DNA from 3 places in the Vreelandella sp. ssv genome. Region 3 is predicted to be linked to each of the others. Evidence: riboswitches for the same ligand, from Rfam matches in the RefSeq annotation. Region 3 holds a riboswitch; each other region holds the start of a gene.
The links. Region 3 has a riboswitch for thiamine pyrophosphate ahead of AC5TBW_RS13410 (SLC5/6 family protein). Riboswitches for the same ligand answer to the same signal wherever they lie in the genome.
Positions count from the first base shown of each region.

Region 1: another riboswitch for thiamine pyrophosphate. It lies ahead of tenA (thiaminase II); the one in region 3 lies ahead of AC5TBW_RS13410 (SLC5/6 family protein).
Region 2: another riboswitch for thiamine pyrophosphate. It lies ahead of thiM (hydroxyethylthiazole kinase); the one in region 3 lies ahead of AC5TBW_RS13410 (SLC5/6 family protein).

Region 1 is NZ_CM182545.1:980,980-986,677, forward strand. It holds gene AC5TBW_RS04555 (hypothetical protein) at 1-345, opposite strand, end outside; gene thiC (phosphomethylpyrimidine synthase ThiC) at 604-2,502, opposite strand; gene tenA (thiaminase II) at 2,530-3,198, opposite strand; TPP riboswitch at 3,289-3,445, opposite strand; gene AC5TBW_RS04570 (DUF262 domain-containing protein) at 3,704-4,789, shown strand; gene AC5TBW_RS04575 (hypothetical protein) at 4,791-5,300, shown strand; gene AC5TBW_RS04580 (MFS transporter permease) at 5,369-5,698, opposite strand, start outside.
Region 2 is NZ_CM182545.1:194,535-200,232, forward strand. It holds gene AC5TBW_RS00955 (LysR family transcriptional regulator) at 1-279, opposite strand, end outside; gene thiE (thiamine phosphate synthase) at 276-899, opposite strand; gene thiM (hydroxyethylthiazole kinase) at 889-1,698, opposite strand; TPP riboswitch at 1,722-1,820, opposite strand; gene gloA (lactoylglutathione lyase) at 1,948-2,484, shown strand; gene AC5TBW_RS00975 (DUF6164 family protein) at 2,494-2,862, shown strand; gene AC5TBW_RS00980 (cupin domain-containing protein) at 2,877-3,542, opposite strand; gene ampC (class C beta-lactamase) at 3,709-4,905, opposite strand; gene AC5TBW_RS00990 (LysR family transcriptional regulator) at 5,083-5,698, shown strand, end outside.
Region 3 is NZ_CM182545.1:2,931,493-2,937,190, forward strand. It holds gene AC5TBW_RS13405 (diguanylate cyclase domain-containing protein) at 1-1,136, opposite strand, end outside; gene AC5TBW_RS13410 (SLC5/6 family protein) at 1,193-2,581, opposite strand; TPP riboswitch at 2,571-2,677, opposite strand; gene AC5TBW_RS13415 (peroxidase-related enzyme) at 2,721-3,323, opposite strand; gene AC5TBW_RS13420 (hypothetical protein) at 3,502-4,194, shown strand; gene AC5TBW_RS13425 (CoA-acylating methylmalonate-semialdehyde dehydrogenase) at 4,291-5,698, opposite strand, start outside.

The DNA of each region.
Region 1 (5,698 bases), 2.0 Mb from region 3:
GACCAACTCTTCACCCATGGCGATTAACAGCGTCATCATCGAACGCTGCACGTCGTCTTCTATATCGGGCAGTGTGCGGCGCAGCTCATCCAGATCAGCTTCGAGGTTATTGTTGGGCTGTGTGCGCTGAAAAATATCAAAGATATCCTGTTCCGGCAGGGCGTCACGTGTGGCCATGAAGTAGGGAGAGTCAGCCGGAATATATTTCAGCATGGGGGCTGTGATAGTTTTCGGCGCTTCCTGCTCTGTGGCGGCTGCCGTTGGTCCGTTATCCTCGCTGCAGGCACTTAGCAAGCCAGTGCTTAACAGGGCAAGGGATACCGCCAGGGAAAGTTTGGTTTTCATCTGAAGTCAGTTCTTTGCAAGTAGGTGGTTTTAAATCAAGCGTGGCGAATAGAATACTATGCAAATGAGAATCATACACGGGCAATGTATAATTAATTTAAGCTTGAGTGGGAAATGCTTTCCACACGTTAAGCGCAGATTCTAAAGGCTAACGTGAAATTGACGATTAAACGGCAAGTCTAGGCTTGGTACGCAAATGGCGCCTGAGGTTTCACTCAGGCGCCACTGTCAGCATCAGGGATGTTTCACCCGTTGTTTTTAAACTTCCTGATAGAGCTCGCTGCCTTTATTGCGAAACTTCTCCGCCTGCTCTTCCATACCACGTTTTACCGCTTCTGCGTCGTTTAGGCCGTGCTCGTTGGCCCGGTCTTTGTAAGTGTCACGCACTTCCTGGCTGATCTTCATGGAGCAGAACTTCGGCCCGCACATGGAGCAGAAGTGCGCCACCTTGGCGGAGTCTTTCGGCAGGGTTTCGTCGTGGTACTCACGGGCGGTATCCGGGTCTAGCCCCAGGTTGAACTGGTCTTCCCAGCGGAACTCGAAGCGCGCCTTGGAGAGCGCATTATCACGCCGCTGCGCCGCCGGGTGACCCTTGGCGAGATCCGCCGCATGAGCAGCAATTTTGTAGGTAATGATGCCCGTTTTGACATCATCTTTGTTTGGCAGACCCAAATGCTCTTTCGGGGTGACGTAGCAGAGCATGGCGCAGCCAAACCAGCCGATCATCGCCGCCCCAATGCCGGAAGTAATGTGGTCGTAGCCGGGGGCGATATCCGTGACTAGCGGCCCAAGCGTATAGAAAGGCGCTTCGTCGCAGTACTCCAGCTGCTTATCCATGTTCTCTTTCACAAGATGCATGGGCACATGGCCGGGGCCTTCGATCATCACCTGCACATCGTGCTTCCAGGCAATGTGGGTCAGCTCGCCCAGGGTTTTCAGCTCCGCCATTTGTGCTTCGTCGTTGGCATCGGCCACTGAGCCAGGGCGTAGGCCATCGCCGAGGGAGAACGCGACATCGTACTGCTTGCAGATCTCGCAGATCTCCTCGAAGTGGGTGTACAGAAAGCTCTCCTGGTGATGGTACAAACACCACTTGGCCATGATCGAGCCGCCGCGGCTGACAATGCCGGTGACCCGCTTGGCGGTGAGCGGCACATAGCGCAGCAGCACCCCCGCATGAATGGTGAAGTAGTCCACACCCTGTTCGGCCTGCTCGATCAGCGTATCGCGGAAGACTTCCCAGGTGAGGTCTTCGGCCACGCCTTTAACCTTCTCCAGCGCCTGATAGATAGGCACCGTGCCAATCGGCACCGGAGAGTTGCGCAGAATCCACTCGCGGGTTTCGTGGATGTTCTGCCCGGTGGAGAGATCCATGATGGTATCCGCGCCCCAGCGGATACCCCAGGTCATCTTATCCACTTCCTCCTCAATGGAAGACGTGACAGCCGAGTTACCCAAGTTGCCGTTAATCTTGACCAGAAAGTTGCGGCCAATAATCATCGGCTCGCTTTCTGGGTGGTTGATGTTATTGGGAATGATCGCCCGCCCGCGGGCGACTTCATCACGCACGAATTCAGGGGTGATCTCTTCCGGCAGGCTGGCGCCAAAGCTCTGGCCTTTGTGCTGGTGGCCCAGAATCCGCTCAACTTCAGCGGTACCCAGCGTTTGGCGACGCTGGTTTTCCCGCAGGGCAATAAACTCCATTTCTGGCGTAATAATGCCCTGGCGGGCGTAGTGCAGCTGGGTGACGTTCTTGCCTGCTTTTGCGCGGCGCGGCGTGCGGGTTAAATCAAAGCGCAGCTGGGCAAGCATCGGGTCGTTGGCGCGGCGGTTGCCGTAATCAGACGTAGGGCCTGAGAGAAATTCGGTGTCGTCCCGCGCCTCAATCCAGGCGCGGCGTAGTTCCGGCAGCCCGCGGCGCAGATCAATCTGGGCATCGGGGTCGGTGTAAGGGCCGGAAGTGTCGTACACCAGCAGCGGCGGGTTCTCTTCATCGATACCGGTGGTTTTGGTCGGTGACAGGGTGATCTCCCTAAACGGGACGCGAATATCCGGCTGGGAGCCTTCGATGTAAACCTTCCGCGAGCCGGGCAGTGGCTGAATGGCGGCGGCATCGACTTGGGCGGTTTCGGCTAAAAAGTGGCTAGTCTTGCTCATGTATCGGTTCCTTGTAGTTGTTGACCACTATTCAGAGAGGTCTAGGCCCATCTGCCAGAAGTCGATTTCCAGGCGGGTGGCATCGCGGAAGATCTTGCTCAGCTCGGTAAAGCGGGCAGGGGTAACGTCGGCAAGGCGAGCGTTTAGCCATTCAAGCTCCGCCTGCATGGCGGCCTGAAACTCGTCGCCTTCGTACATGGCAATCCAGGCGTCAAACGGGTTTTGGCTACCGCGCAGGGTAGAAGGCTGGGCGTTCAGCCAGTTGGCGATTTCGCCGTAGCCAACCAGGCAGGGGGCCAACGCCACGTGCAAATCGAGCAAGTCGCCGCGGTTGCCGGTATCCAACACATAGCGGGTGTAGGCCAGAGTGGCCCTGGCTTCGGGAAGCTCCGCCAGTTCTTGCTCGGAAATCCCCCACTCCTGACAAAACCCCACGTGCAGGCCCAACTCCACATCCACGATGGCTTTTAAGCCTTCATGGGCTTGGCGAAGATCGGCAAGGGTGGGGCTTTTATAGACAGCCAGCGCGTAGGCGCGGGCGAAGTGAATTAAAAACAGGTAGTCCTGCTTTAAGTAGTGGCGAAACGACGCCTCAGGCAGCGTGGCATTGCCCAACTGGCGCACAAAATCGTGCTCAATATAGGCACGCCAATCTTGCTGGCAGGCGGTGGTGAGATCAGTAAAGCGGTAGCCCATGATGCCTCCGGTGGTAATGATCTGGAGGGCAGGCGAATAAGATCGAGGAAATGGCGCGGAAGGTGGCGTGCGATCGTGAAAGAGAGCTAGCCAAGGCCATCGCTTGATCCCTACGCCGGTACCCGCGCTGCATATTATCTAAGCAGCGCATTAGCCGGATCAGGTTCAGCGGGACCAGCGCTCGGTAGCAAAAATGCTAACCCTGCGCCATCTCAGCCGGATATCACCGGCACCCCGTCAAGCTGTTCGTTGGTGGAGTGTAGGAGGCGGGTGGGGGAGATGCAAGGGGCTTGATTAGAGATGGCAATGCGCGCAGAACAAGAGTTTTAGGTATTCTGCCAAAATTGGCTTTGCTCTCAATGGAATCAATGGGGTAGAGTCAAATTAGGCGGATACCAAACCCCAATAAATGTGCCGACTCGTTTATTGGGGTTTGGTAGCGGGGTTTATAATTGATATTAGCTAATAGAGACCGATTTTCGAATATTGAGGTGGAGAATTTTACATGGCTGAAGAATACAATGAAAAAATCGAAAGAGCAGAAGCCGAGCAAGAGGAGTCAGAGGACTACTCTGAAACTCCGCCTTCTGACATTGTAGCTTTCAACGAGCTAAGGTCTTGTGCGGACCTTGTTAGAATGCATAAAGCAGGGCAACTAATTATTAAACCAGACTTCCAGCGTGATGTTGTTTGGTCGAACCCTGCCCAGACAAGATTTATCGACTCACTAGTTAAACAGCTCCCGATTCCTAGTATGTGTCTAAGCCTTGATTATAAAACTGAAAAAAGGCTTATGATTGATGGATTACAAAGAATTTCTAGCATTATCAAGTTTTTGACAGACGAGCAGTGGAGGCTTTCCAAACTAGAAGATATTGACTCGAGAATATCAGGAAGGACGTCTGGTTATTTAAAAGATAAACATTTTGAGATATACAGTCGTATAGAGAACCTAACTATCCCTGTGACTGTTCTAAGATGTGATTATTCTAAAAAGTCGCATTTAAATTATTTGTTTACGATTTTTCATCGCCTTAATACCGGAGGTAATAAGCTCAGTAACCAAGAAATCCGTAACTGCATATATGCAGGTGCATTTAATGAAATGCTGAAAGAAATTGTTTCACAAAAAGAGACTAGAGATCTATTTGGCCTCGAAGAAGAAAAAACATACCGATATGCATACGAAGAGTTATTCCTAAGAATATTCACGTTTGCTGATACGTTCGAAAAATATAATGGTCGGCTAGCGAAGTATCTTAATGAATATATGGATTCTAAGAAAAAAATTACTGAAAACGAAATAGAGTCAAAATTCGATAGAATTAACCGCTCTATTGCCCTTTTATATAGGAAAATACTTGATGGAGTGCAGCTTCCAAAATTGAGCAAGTCAACAGTTGAAGCGCTATTTGTAGGTATATATAGAAATATAGATGCGTTAGAAGATGAATCAAATGAGGAGCTATCTGCTCGTTATAAGACATTAAGGGAGGATGAAAATTTCTCAATAGAAAGCTTAAGCGAGGGGTTGGCCGCGACAGATAAAGTTAAAGCCAGAATATCTAAGTCAATTGAGTTATTTAGCTGATATGATTGTTAAAAAACATATTTATCGAACACTTAAGGACTTAGATGATAGGTACAATGGTGCCATGCTTTGTTCGAGTGTTGATGAATCAATTTATTACTCAAAGTTGGCAATACTAGAATACTGTGGATGGATCGAAGAGGCATTTGATAACATTGTGAGGCGAGCTGTAAAAACAAAGTTAAAAAGCCATCCCTATAAGCAAATGCTTGAAAATTCGGTTATTGGAAATAATCATGGATTCCAGTATAAGGAAAACTTTAGGCCAATGCTAATTAGAGCAATTGGCTTAGTAGCTATGGAAAAAATAGAAAAAGAACTTGATAAAACCGGAAATCTTTCAATTCTAATTAGTGAGTTGGAAGCAGTTAAACGGGATCGTGATAGTGCGGCACATACATGGGCTCAGAATGCGACTCGAACATATCCTGCGCCCTCTATTACTCGATCTAGATTAGAAGAAATCCATCCCATTGCGAAAGAGATTTATTCATATGTCGCTAAGCTTTAATGCAGCTAACAAACAGCGGCAGCACGACAGCCAATACTCCGCACTGGCTGAGTCAGCGCTGGGCATCATCACTTGAACTCAATGCTTTTCCAGATCAGCCCAACCAGTGAGATCACCAGTATAGCGAACAGTACGGCAACGCCCCCCGAATCCAGCGCTTGCAACGTTAGGCCTGAAACCACTAGCCATAGCGCTGGAATGATGATGGCGATCCAGAGAGCGAAACCCCGCAACATGATTAGCACCAAGCCCAGCGTGGTAACCGCCGTGGGGTCGGCATGAATGCCGAACACTTCTGCCTGATACCAGGAGCCGCCGCTTAGCGGCGCCACCAGCGGCATCATTATCAGGCCAAAGAAGGTGATGGCTATACCTATAGCAACCGGTGGGGTTGTTGA
Region 2 (5,698 bases), 1.5 Mb from region 3:
ACGGCCCCGCACGTCACTGGTTCCTTGGCCAACCTCGGCGGCGGCTTCATCAAGGGCTTGTAGCACCCCCTGGGCGCGCATTAAATAGCGCTCTCCAGCCTCAGTGAGATGGAGGCGACGCGTAGTACGCTGTATCAGCCGCGCCCCGAGTGCCTCCTCCAGCGCCATGACCTGACGAGAGATGCGGGTACGTGAGATATCGAGTACTTCAGCCGCTCGGGTATAACTACCCAGCTCGGCCACCCGCACGAAAGCCACGATATGCTCTAGTTGGTTCATGACACAGCAAATGCCTGAAAAGCGCGTGCCGCCTGGAAAGGATCAGGTTGGCCGCAAATGGCTGAAATCACCGCTAAGCCGTTCGCTCCTGCCCGCTGCACGCTAACGGCATGCTCAGCTTTCAACCCGCCAATCGCCACGCTGGGCAGTGGGCACGCCTTGACCAGCGTGGCCAAGCCGCCAAAGCCGATAGGCTGGGCGTGGTCCTGTTTGCTCACTGTTGCAAACACGGGCCCAATGCCTACGTAATCAATTAACGCCATGGGCGCCGCTTGGAGCTGAGCGAGGGTATTGATCGACAGACCAATAATCGCCTTTTCACCTAGCACTCGGCGTGCTTCCTGAACAGCGGCATCGCTCTGACCGACATGCAGGCCATCTGCCTGACTCTCTAGCGCTACCTGTAAACGATCGTTAATGATCAGCGGCACACCGGTGCCTGCCAACAGTACTTTTAGCCGCTGGGCTTGAGCAATCATCTGTTTATCGCTGGCATGCTTATCGCGTAGCTGCACGATGGTCACACCACCTCTTACCGCTGCTTCAACTGTCTGCTCTAGGCCATAATCGTCGCAAAGCGCAGCGTCGGTGACCAAATAAAGCGATAGATTAAACGGCATGGAGTGACTCCAACTGGGTATGAGCAGTGAGATCGTCAGGGGTAAGTTGATAAAGCGCATCCAGCAACGCGACCTGAAAACTGCCTGGGCCCTGAGCAGTACTACCCGCCCGCTCACCAGCGACCGCAAAGCAGCCTAGCGCCGCGGCGGTGGCTTCCAGCGGGGTTTCGCGGTTGGCCGCAACAAAAGCGGTGACCAGTGCGCTAAGGCCGCAGCCTAACGTTGTGACCCGGGGCATTAAGGGGTGGCCACCGTTAATACGGTAATGCTGTGTGCCATTCGTCACCCAGTCACTTTCACCGGTCATCGCGACAATGCAGCCATGTTTTTGCGCTAGCGCTATCGCTGCGTCTATGGCTTGGTCGGCGGCAGCTGTCGAGTCCACACCGCGCCCTTGGCTGGCTAACCCATTGAGCGCCAGAATTTCAGAGGCATTGCCCCGAATCACGCTAGGCTTTAAAACGAGCAAACGCGCGCATAGCGATTGACGATAGCGGGTTGCACCAACGGCGACAGGATCTAATACCCAGGGAATCGAGAGCTGGTCGGCGGTGGCCGCGGCGGTCAGCATGGCGTCAGCCCAGTGGGCAGAGATAGTGCCAATGTTGATCGACAGCCCGGCAGAAATAGTAGTGAACTCAGCCACTTCCTCTGGAGCATGCAGCATTGCGGGTGATGCGCCAGTAGCTAGCAGCAGGTTGGCCGTGCTGTTCATTGCAACATAATTGGTCATGCAATGGACTAGCGGTGTCACTGCGCGCAGCGTTGCAAGGTAATCGCCAAGCGGAGGTAGGGTCATAGCATCCTCCCGGCGGGGAGGTGGTAAGCGGTACCACGACTCCCTACGCCGGTGTTATCCGGTTCAGGTTCAAAGGGTTCTTCTCAGCTCGCGAACAATGGTGAGCGCCCCTGCCGAACGATTACTATCCTTGGCTGCGTTGGCCCTGTAAAGCCCGGGGCGAGGGGAATAGGTGGAAATATGACGCCCCAGCCCCCATGTTAAACGGTATACGGAGTGAATGACCCATATCAGCGAAAGGAGAGCGTGATGAGTTTTCAAGGTGAGCAGCATCCTGGTGTCGTCGATACACCGCCTCAAACCCAAGGATTCCGTTTAAACCACACCATGCTGCGGGTCAAAGACCCCGAGCGGGCGCTGACGTTCTACTCCAGGGTGTTTGGCATGCAGGTGCTGCGGCGACTGGATTTCGAAGAGATGCAGTTCTCGCTCTACTTTTTAGCCAACGTGGAGTCGAGCGACAGCGTGCCGGAAGAGAGCGAAGCGCGTACTGTCTGGACCTTTAGCCAAAAAGGGCTATTAGAGTTGACCCACAACTGGGGCACCGAAAACCAGGAAGACTTCACCTACCACGATGGCAATGCCGACCCTCAGGGCTTTGGGCACATCTGCTTTAACGTGCCGGATTTGGCAGCGGCACAGGCATGGTTTGACGAGCACGACGTCACCTTCGTAAAACGCGCGGATCAGGGCAAGATGAAAGATGTTATCTTCGTTAAAGACCCGGATGGCTACTGGATCGAAGTGATACAGGCAGACTTGATGGCGGGTAAAAGCGACACATGAGGCACGCCAATGGCTGAACTACTGTTCCGGCTGCGCCACGTTACCGACGAAGAGGCCATGGAGGTGCGTGACCTGTTGGCCGCCCATGGCTTTGATACCTATGAAACCCAGGCGGGCTTTTTCCGCCTGGGGGTCGATGCTATCTGGCTACGTAATCCACATCAGCACGATGCGGCTATCGCCGCGCTAGACGCCTATCAGGCGGAGCGCCTTGAGCGCGTCCAGCGTGAGCATCAAGCAGCGGTTGAACGGGGCGACGCGGAAACATTGTGGCATCGCTTGGCCGCTCACCCGCTGCAGGTGGTGCTAGTACTGTTAGCGGTGGGACTGATTGCGGCCCTGACACTATTGCCATTTCTGGGCTTGTCCCGAACCTAAGCTTAAGCCTAACCTCAAGCGGGCGGTAGATGCCCCCGTTTGAGGTACATCATCACGCCATTTTCACCGGCGGTGAGTGCAGGCGCTGCGCCGCTGGGGTAGCGACACCAGGTGCCCGCCGTGTAGCTCTGCTCGCTATCGCTCAGGCTGCCTTCAAGAATCAAAAACTCCAGCCCACCCAGCAGGGTCGGGTAGGCGATCGAGGTGCCCGCCGACCAGCGCTCCAGGCTGGTGCGCTCCTGCTTGTAGGTGTGCAGCATCTTGTAGGCAATGCGCGGGCGCCGGTCTGGCTGCCAGGGCAGTCGGTGAGCAGGCACCGCCAGCTGTAGCGTATCGTTAGGGTCAAACTGATGCAGTTTGACAAAAATCAGCGCGCCTTCTTCACCAATCTGCGGCGTATGGCCGGTGCCGATGGGGTTCCTCAGGTAACTGCCCGCCGCGTAGCGCCCATGCTCATCGGCGAACACACCTTCCAGGACCAAAATTTCTTCGCCGCCGCCGTGGGTATGGCGCTCGAACTGCGTATTGGGCGCGTAGCGAACAAGGCTGGTCGCGCGGGCAACTTCATCACCAATTCGGTCAAACATCATGCGCTCGACCCCGGCACTGGGGGAATCGACCCACTGATACTCTTCCGGGGTAACACAGGCAAAGTGGCTAAAATCGGCGTTTAGACGCATGGGAAAGGCTCTTCGCAGTGAAGGTAAAGTAACGGGGAGGGGTGCTAGTCTCCTTATCGACAGCAAAAAATGCAACTTTCGGTGCGTTTCACGCGCCATTTAGGCATGAAAATGCCGCCCGAAGGCGGCAATGCTTAATACTGCTTAAGAAAATTTATAAACAGTCTCACTCAGAGGTTTCGGTAAGCGCGGAGATGATCTGGTGGGCAGCTTCTATGCGGGCTTGATTGGGATAGTTGCGGTTTGCCAGCATGACAATACCAATTTGCTCACTAGGCACAAAAGCCACATAGCCGCCGAATCCGTTGGTAGAGCCGGTCTTGTTGTAGAGTGCCTGCTGCCTGGGGGCTAGCGGCGGAGCTAAGCGGTTGGCGGGATTGGGCTCCAAAATCATTTCAAGCGAGTTGCCCTCCAACAGCTGTTCAAGGGTCACTGGGTAAGCGTAGCTTTCCCAACCCAGGCCCTGCGTCATATTAGCGATATTGAAGTAACCCGTGCGCGTGGCTGCCAAGGCTTGGCTTAGGGGCTCATCAAGCTCATTTTCATCAAGCCTATTATCATCAAGCCCAGGGCTATCCATATTAGCTTCCACAAACGTCAGTACGTCGGCGGCTGTTGATTTTAAACCGTAGGCTTGGGCATCCAGCATGCCCGGGTTCACCCTAATCGGCTCATCCTCTTTAGAGTAACCGTAGGCGTAGTGTGCCTGCTGCGCGTCAGGCACCTGAAAATAGCTGTGCTCTAGCCCTAGCGGCGCGAACAGCGCCTCCTCCATTAGCGTCTCATACGTTTTGCCAAGGCGTTGGGCGGTTAGGTAACCCAGCAAACCTATGCTGGGGTTAGAGTAGAGTCGATGGCTACCAGGAGCGGATGCAGGCTGCCACTGGCGATAGTAGTCGATCATCTGCGCTTCGCTTTTTACCGCGTCAGGAAACTGCAACGGAAGCTCGCCGGCTGTGTAGGTGCCCAGTTCCAGCAGCGAGATTTCATCGAAGGCACTGCCTTTCAAGGCTGGCAGATGCTGGCTGGCCGCATCGGAAAGCGAGAGAGCACCGCTAGACTGCGCATAGCCAGCGAGTGCACCTGTAAAGATTTTGCTGATAGAACCGAGTTCGAACAACGTCTCATCAGTGACCGGTGTGCCTGCTTCTTGATTAGCGAGGCCATAATTAAAGTAGTGCTGTTGACCATTAATGCTCAGTGCGACCGCCATTCCTGGGATGCGATGCTCATCCATCAGTGGGGCGATAGTATCGTTTACCCATGCGTCAATTTTCTCACTATCCGCCTTTTCAGACGCCGAGACGGTGTTACCGATCAGGAGCGAACCTGTCATGATAAGGCCAATGTTTGCTGCTAACATCTTACGCATACCAGAATCCTGTTTCTATTGATGAGCAAAGCGCTAACGGGTGCCGCCACTCGCGTTAAACGCAAACTCGTCTCGATAAGAGTGCTAAAGAGCTAACATACGGCGCGTGGTAAAGATTAACAAACAGCGATATTTTGCATGAGCCATTAGAAAAATTTGGGGGTTTAGGTGGTGCGTCCCTATCTGCCGTTAAAAGCGCTGCGTGCCTTTGAGGTGTCGGCCAGGCATTTGAGTTTTACGCGAGCGGCAGAAGAACTGCACGTGACCCAGGCAGCGGTTAGTCATCAGGTTAAGTTACTTGAAATGCAGTTGAAGGTGCGGCTATTCACACGCTTGCCACGGGGGCTAATGCTGACCCAAGAGGGTGAACTGCTGCTGCCGGTGTTGACGAGTTCCTTCGATCAGATGTCGCACACGCTGGAACGGGTGGGAGAGAGCAGCTGCCGCGAAGTGTTAAACGTCGGCGTGGTGGGGACCTTTGCGGTTGGCTGGCTGCTGCCGAGGCTGGAAGATTTTGAGCACAAGTACCCGTTCGTTGATGTGCGTATTTCTACCCATAACAACCGCGCGGATTTAGCTGCCGAGGGTCTCGACTTAGCCATTCGCTTTGGCACAGGTGCCTGGCACGGCACCGCGGCGCAACCGCTGCTGCCTGGGTCGCTCTCGGTACTATGTATTCCGGCGATTGCTTCCCGGCTCTCAACGCCCGCTGATGTATTAGGCGAGACCTGGCTGCGTTCTTATCGCGCTGACGAATGGGCAGAGTGGCTGTTGGCGGCAGGGT
Region 3 (5,698 bases):
TCGGTTTCTCGGACGGCCTGGACCAATCGTTTAGCCATTACCCGCAGCAACTCATCACCCATGGCGTGACCGTGAGTATCATTAATTGCTTTAAAACCGTCCAGATCCATAAACAGAACTGCTAAGGGCTTATAGGTACGTCGAGTGCGGGCCATTGCATTGGGTAAATGCTCATCTAGCGCTCGCCGATTAGGCAGTTTGGTTAATACATCCTCACGGGCCTGTTGGTCACGCAAGCGCTCTAACTGCTGTCGTTCGGTAATGTCATGAATAAACAGGCTTGTTCGCTCGCGCCCATCAATTATTAATTTTTTGACACGAACTTCGACAGGCAGCTCAGTGCCATCATAGCGCCGAGCCGTATAGGTGATAGGAACCTGATCACTATCGATTGGCAAGCCATTGGGGAACAGTCGTTGGGTGATCGACCTTGCCAGCACCGCTTTGCGTGGCCAACCAAACATTATCTCTGCAGCGCGATTCCAATCCAGAATGACGCCTTCTCCATCAAGACTGATATAGGCGTCATAGGCAGATTCGATAACAAGATTGAGCTCATTAGTACGCCGCTCAATTTGGCTCTCCATACTGCGGTGTAACTCATTCAGCGCTAGCTGAGATGCATGAGTTTTTTTTCTTTCTCTGATCAGCCGCTCACGCAGACGAATCTCATCTGTGACTATTGCCGCTAAATCCTTTAATGCCGCCAGCTCGTTCTGACTAAGTACACGAGGCTGGGTATCGATTGCACAGAGTGATCCCAACGCGAGCCCACTGGAGGTACTCAAGGGAATGCCCGCGTAAAAGCGAATACCCTTAGTAGCCGTCACATGAGGATTTTGCGCAAAGCGGGGATCCTGGCGAGCATCTTCAACGATTAACGGCTCTGAGGCAGTCACCGTGTAAGCACAGAAAGCCACATCACGAGATGTCTCGCGAGTTTCTATGCCGACACGAGACTTAATCCACTGACGTTCGGCATCAATTAACGTTATCGTTGATATCGGCACGTTCAGCAACTGGGTCACCAGCCTTGTGACGCGGTCAAAGGCGGGTTCATCCGGAGTATCCAGCAGCTCAAGCTCATAAAGAGCGGCTAACCGCGCCGCTTCATCAGATGCTATGGGGTAGCTCATTGTTATGTCACCCATTGAGGCAGGTGTATATCTGCCAGCATATCGCGACCAGTACTTTAATGCTTAATACTTACTGCTTTTTTAGTCATATTAGCCAGCAACAGACTGACCAGCGTTGAGGCTGCTAATGCGCCAACGAATGGCCCTAAGGTGGGGATACTGCCCGGAAAACTGGCAGCCACTACGCCCGCGATAAGACTGCCTTGACTTATTCCTTCAGGAATAATTGCCCCCAATAATCCTGCAATGCCCCCCGCAATAGCTGCTACTGGGGTCATTCGCGGCCATAGACCCAACAGAACGGGCACCACAATGGCGGCACACAGCAAGTCAGCAATAAGGAAGAGTCGCAGAACGGATAACCCCTGCAAGGCAATCACTACGACCGGAATCATCAGAGCAATCGTGACCCAACGAGCAGTGGTCAGTGAAACGCCCCGCCCCTCGCTGCGCGTGACGACGAGCGAGGCAATACCATTTTGTAACGTATCAACGCTGGAGGCTACCAAGGTCACCGCCAACACAAGGGAAGGTAGCGTCAGCCAAATGGGAGCATCACTTAGCAGGGCAAAAAATGGCATCGGCGGCTCCCCTAATGACATACCGCTCATCGCGGCCAACATACCCAGACCGCCAATCAACATAACGACAACAACCGTCATGGCGCCGCCTAGCCATGCCCCACGCCCCAGACTTTGATCGTCACGCGCAGCCCATACGCGTTGCCAATACCCTTGGTGGAAGAGATTAGCCGCCGTGACTGCGATCACCAGCGTTAACGCGACGCTGAGTGCACCGGCAACAGGAATAGACGGCAGTGTTGTCTCGCTAGGCATGGCAGGCAACCGCCACAACGTGACGCTCGCCACCGCCAACAGTAGCGCCAGCAATAGCCATGCTTGCCAACGGTCCGTGGCAAGGCTAGCGCGCAGTCCCCCAACCGCCGTATAAACCAGAGTGGTAAGGGCAACCCCTATAATCACCAGCGCAGGTGGTACATCGGATAGTAGCGCGGTGATCGCACCAATAGCGGTTAGCTCAGCGGCTAAAAAGCAGGCCATATAGCCAACCGAGACCAGAGTTACCCAGCGCCTCACGCCCAAGCCATAGCAGGCTTCAGCAAACTCGGCGATACTGCGCCCCTCAGGAAGAGCACGGCGGATCTTCGGCCCATACAGTCCTAATACAATAAACGGTAGCGCTGACCCCAGTGCATAACCTGCTAATGCAAGGGGGCCAACGAATGCACCAATTTCAGGTGGCGCAAAAAGGATCCATGCACCCATTCCGGATGCGAGAAATGAGAGCCCAAGGGTAGAGGCGGTTTGCGAGTTACGGGCAGTGACGTAGTCATCCAGCGGACCATCTACCCAGCGAGCACGGAGACCTAAATAAACAAAGCAGCAAAGCGCCGCGCCAAGCACGGCTGACGTCAGGTAAAGCATGTCGCACTTCCTCCGCCGGTACTAACCGGATCAGGTTCCAGGGTCTGCGCGATACGCATTCTCAGCCTTTATGACACGGCTCCCCTGGCGACAGTGAATGGAGGCGCTATCCTCAATGATAAAAGCGCCTTAGTAAAGCTTAAGCAGAGCCTGCAGCATCATGGCGGGGTACACGCCCCATTAAGTAAAACTCCTCATTGGGCGGTGTTCCCGCGAGTGTCACCAAGCGGTTCGACAAGCCAAAAAATGCCGCGATGGCGCCAATATCCCAGCAATCCTCCTGGCTAAAGCCTACCGCCAGGAGGCGTGTGAGCCACTCGTCCGTCATTTCACCGACATCGATAGCGCAGTGCATCGCAAAATCAAGCATCACCCGATGGCGCTCGCTAATCGGCGCCACGCAATGATTAATCGCGACCTGGTCGGCAAGCAGCGGGTTTTTACTGTAAATTCGCACCAAGGCGCCGTGCGCTACGACGCAATACAAACATCGGTTACGCGCACTGGTGGCGACGACGATCATCTCTTTTTCTGCTTTAGTGAGCGAGTCCGACTCACGCTCCATTAGTGCATCATGATAGGCAAAGAAAGCACGAAACTCGGCTGGGCGGTGGGCCAACATTAGAAACACATTGGGCACAAACCCTGCTTTTTCCTGGACAGCTAAAATCGTGGTACGAATATCTTCTGGAAGGTCATCCAACGTGGCAGGCACATTAAAGCGACTTAATGGAGCAGACATAACCACCTCTTTATTGTTAAGTTTAACCATCTCATAAAAAACGGCTTCGCGGTTGAGTAACAAAAAGCTAATTTAAGTGACTTTTAATCAACCGTCCTGCTCGCCATACTGAACTATCGATCTGTGATAAAAACCGCGCACCACTCTTAATAAACAGTTCGCTCAAAGGGACACTGCCATGAGTCATAACGAAGCCAAGGAACATACCCCCGGTCGTCTAAACGAGCTGTTTGCTGACCCCTACCAAGCGTTTGAAAATGATACTGACGAGCGTCAGTTACATATTCGTATCATGCTGCATATGCTCCTTGCTCGACCAATGACTCGGGGGCAAATGACACTGCGGGTGATTCATGGTTGGGAGAATGGTGGTTTTGAGCCGGAAGACCTTCAGCATGTCGACTACCCACTCACAGGGGTCCCTGACTTCAAGCGCGCAGTGCAGGATTTTGAACACGCCTCCAAGCACAATACACGGCTACCCGCAGACAATACCGCCATACTTGCCGCCCCTTTAAAAGATGCAATCGCCGACGCCGAAGCTGAGGGCCAAAGTTTCCCTAATGACATCCGCAACTCGCCAGCACGATGGCAAGCGTTTGAGGGTGGCTTGGCGCTATATACACTGTTTAAAATGTATCACCGCCTTGTTTATGGCGAAGACGACACTTATCGCTGTGCTCAGTGTATTACCCCCCTTGGTATGCGAGAGATACATGAATTTCACCTCGAAGAGGGTGAGTTCGCGCTACTCGTGCCACCAGGGCCACACTTCAAGAGCGAACCTTCCTTACTGGTTTTACACGAAAGCCAACTCGGTCCGATAGAACAATTGCTTGAGGAAAGCCTGCCCCTGTTTGATAACTTTTAAAGGACGCAATATCGTTTCATTGGCCCTGTCCACCGCCTGCTTTTAGTTGGCCCCGCTTAAAGCAGGGCCAGTATGCAGGAATTAACATTGCTTCAATTAGCCAAGCGAAATCGTACTATTGATACCGCTGGAGACATTCTCAGGTTCAAACCAACGCGCCGTTACGGTTTTCGTTTGCGTCCAGAAAGCAATCGCCTGTTTGCCGTTGGGTCCTAAATCCCCCAACTTTGATGCCCTCGATCCGGTGAAGCTGAAGTACGCAACGGGCACGGGAATCGGCACGTTAATCCCAATTTGACCAACATCGATATCCGTCTCAAAACGCCTTGCGATCCAGCCTGAGTTGGTAAAGATAGAGGTACCATTGCCATTTGGGTTGGCATTAATAAAGGCAATCGCCTCATCCAGCGTTTCAACACTGACGACACAAAGTACGGGGCCAAAAATCTCTTCGCGATAAATGGTCATATCTGCCGTAACGCCAGCAAACAGGGTCGGTCCTACAAAGTTACCGTTGGGGTAACCCTCAACCTGAACGTTGCGCCCATCGACCATCAGTTTGGCGCCCTCTTTTTCGCCTGCATCGATTAAACGCAGCACACGGTCACGAGCAGCTGGCGACACCAGCGGCCCCAAATCCGCATCCAGCTGGGTGCCTGGACCTACTTTCATTGCCCGCGCCGCCTCAACAATGTCGCTTAGCCATTCGCGTGCCTCACCGACCAGCACCACCACCGAATTCGCCATGCAGCGCTGGCCCGCCGCGCCAAAAGCTGAGCCCAACAGATTGTTGATCGCTTGGCTACGGTTCGCATCAGGCATCACCACACAGTGATTTTTGGCCCCCATCATCGCCTGCATCCGCTTACCCGCTGCGGCGGCACGGTTATACAACAGCGAACCCACGTGGGTAGAGCCGATGAAAGAGAGCGCCTTGATATCTTGGTGATCAGCGATTTGATTGGCAACATCTGGGCCACCGTGCACCACATTGAGCACGCCCGGCGGGATACCCGCTTCATGGGCCAGTTCCACGAGACGCATGGTGGAGCTTGGATCTTGCTCCGACGGTTTAAGAACAAAGGTATTACCGGTGGCTATCGCCAGCGGAAACATAAAGCAGGGCAGCATAATGGGGAAGTTGAAAGCGGTAATCCCTGCGCCCACACCCAAAGGCTGATGCATGGTGTAAACATCCACCTCGTTGGCAGCATTTTCTGCCAACTCACCCAACTGCAGCGACGTGATCGAACAGGCGTGCTCCACTACTTCCAGACCGCGCCCCACTTCGCCTTCAGCATCGGGCAGGGTTTTGCCATGCTCTTCTGTAATCAGTGCTGCAAGCTCTGACGTATTATCTCGGATCAACGCCTGAAGCTTGAGCATAATGCGCATGCGCTTGCCTAGTGGCATTTTACGCCACTCTTTAAAGGCCTCTTTAGCACTGCTGATAGCGCGCTCTACTTCGTCAGCGGTACAGAACGGAACCCGAGCCACCACTTCT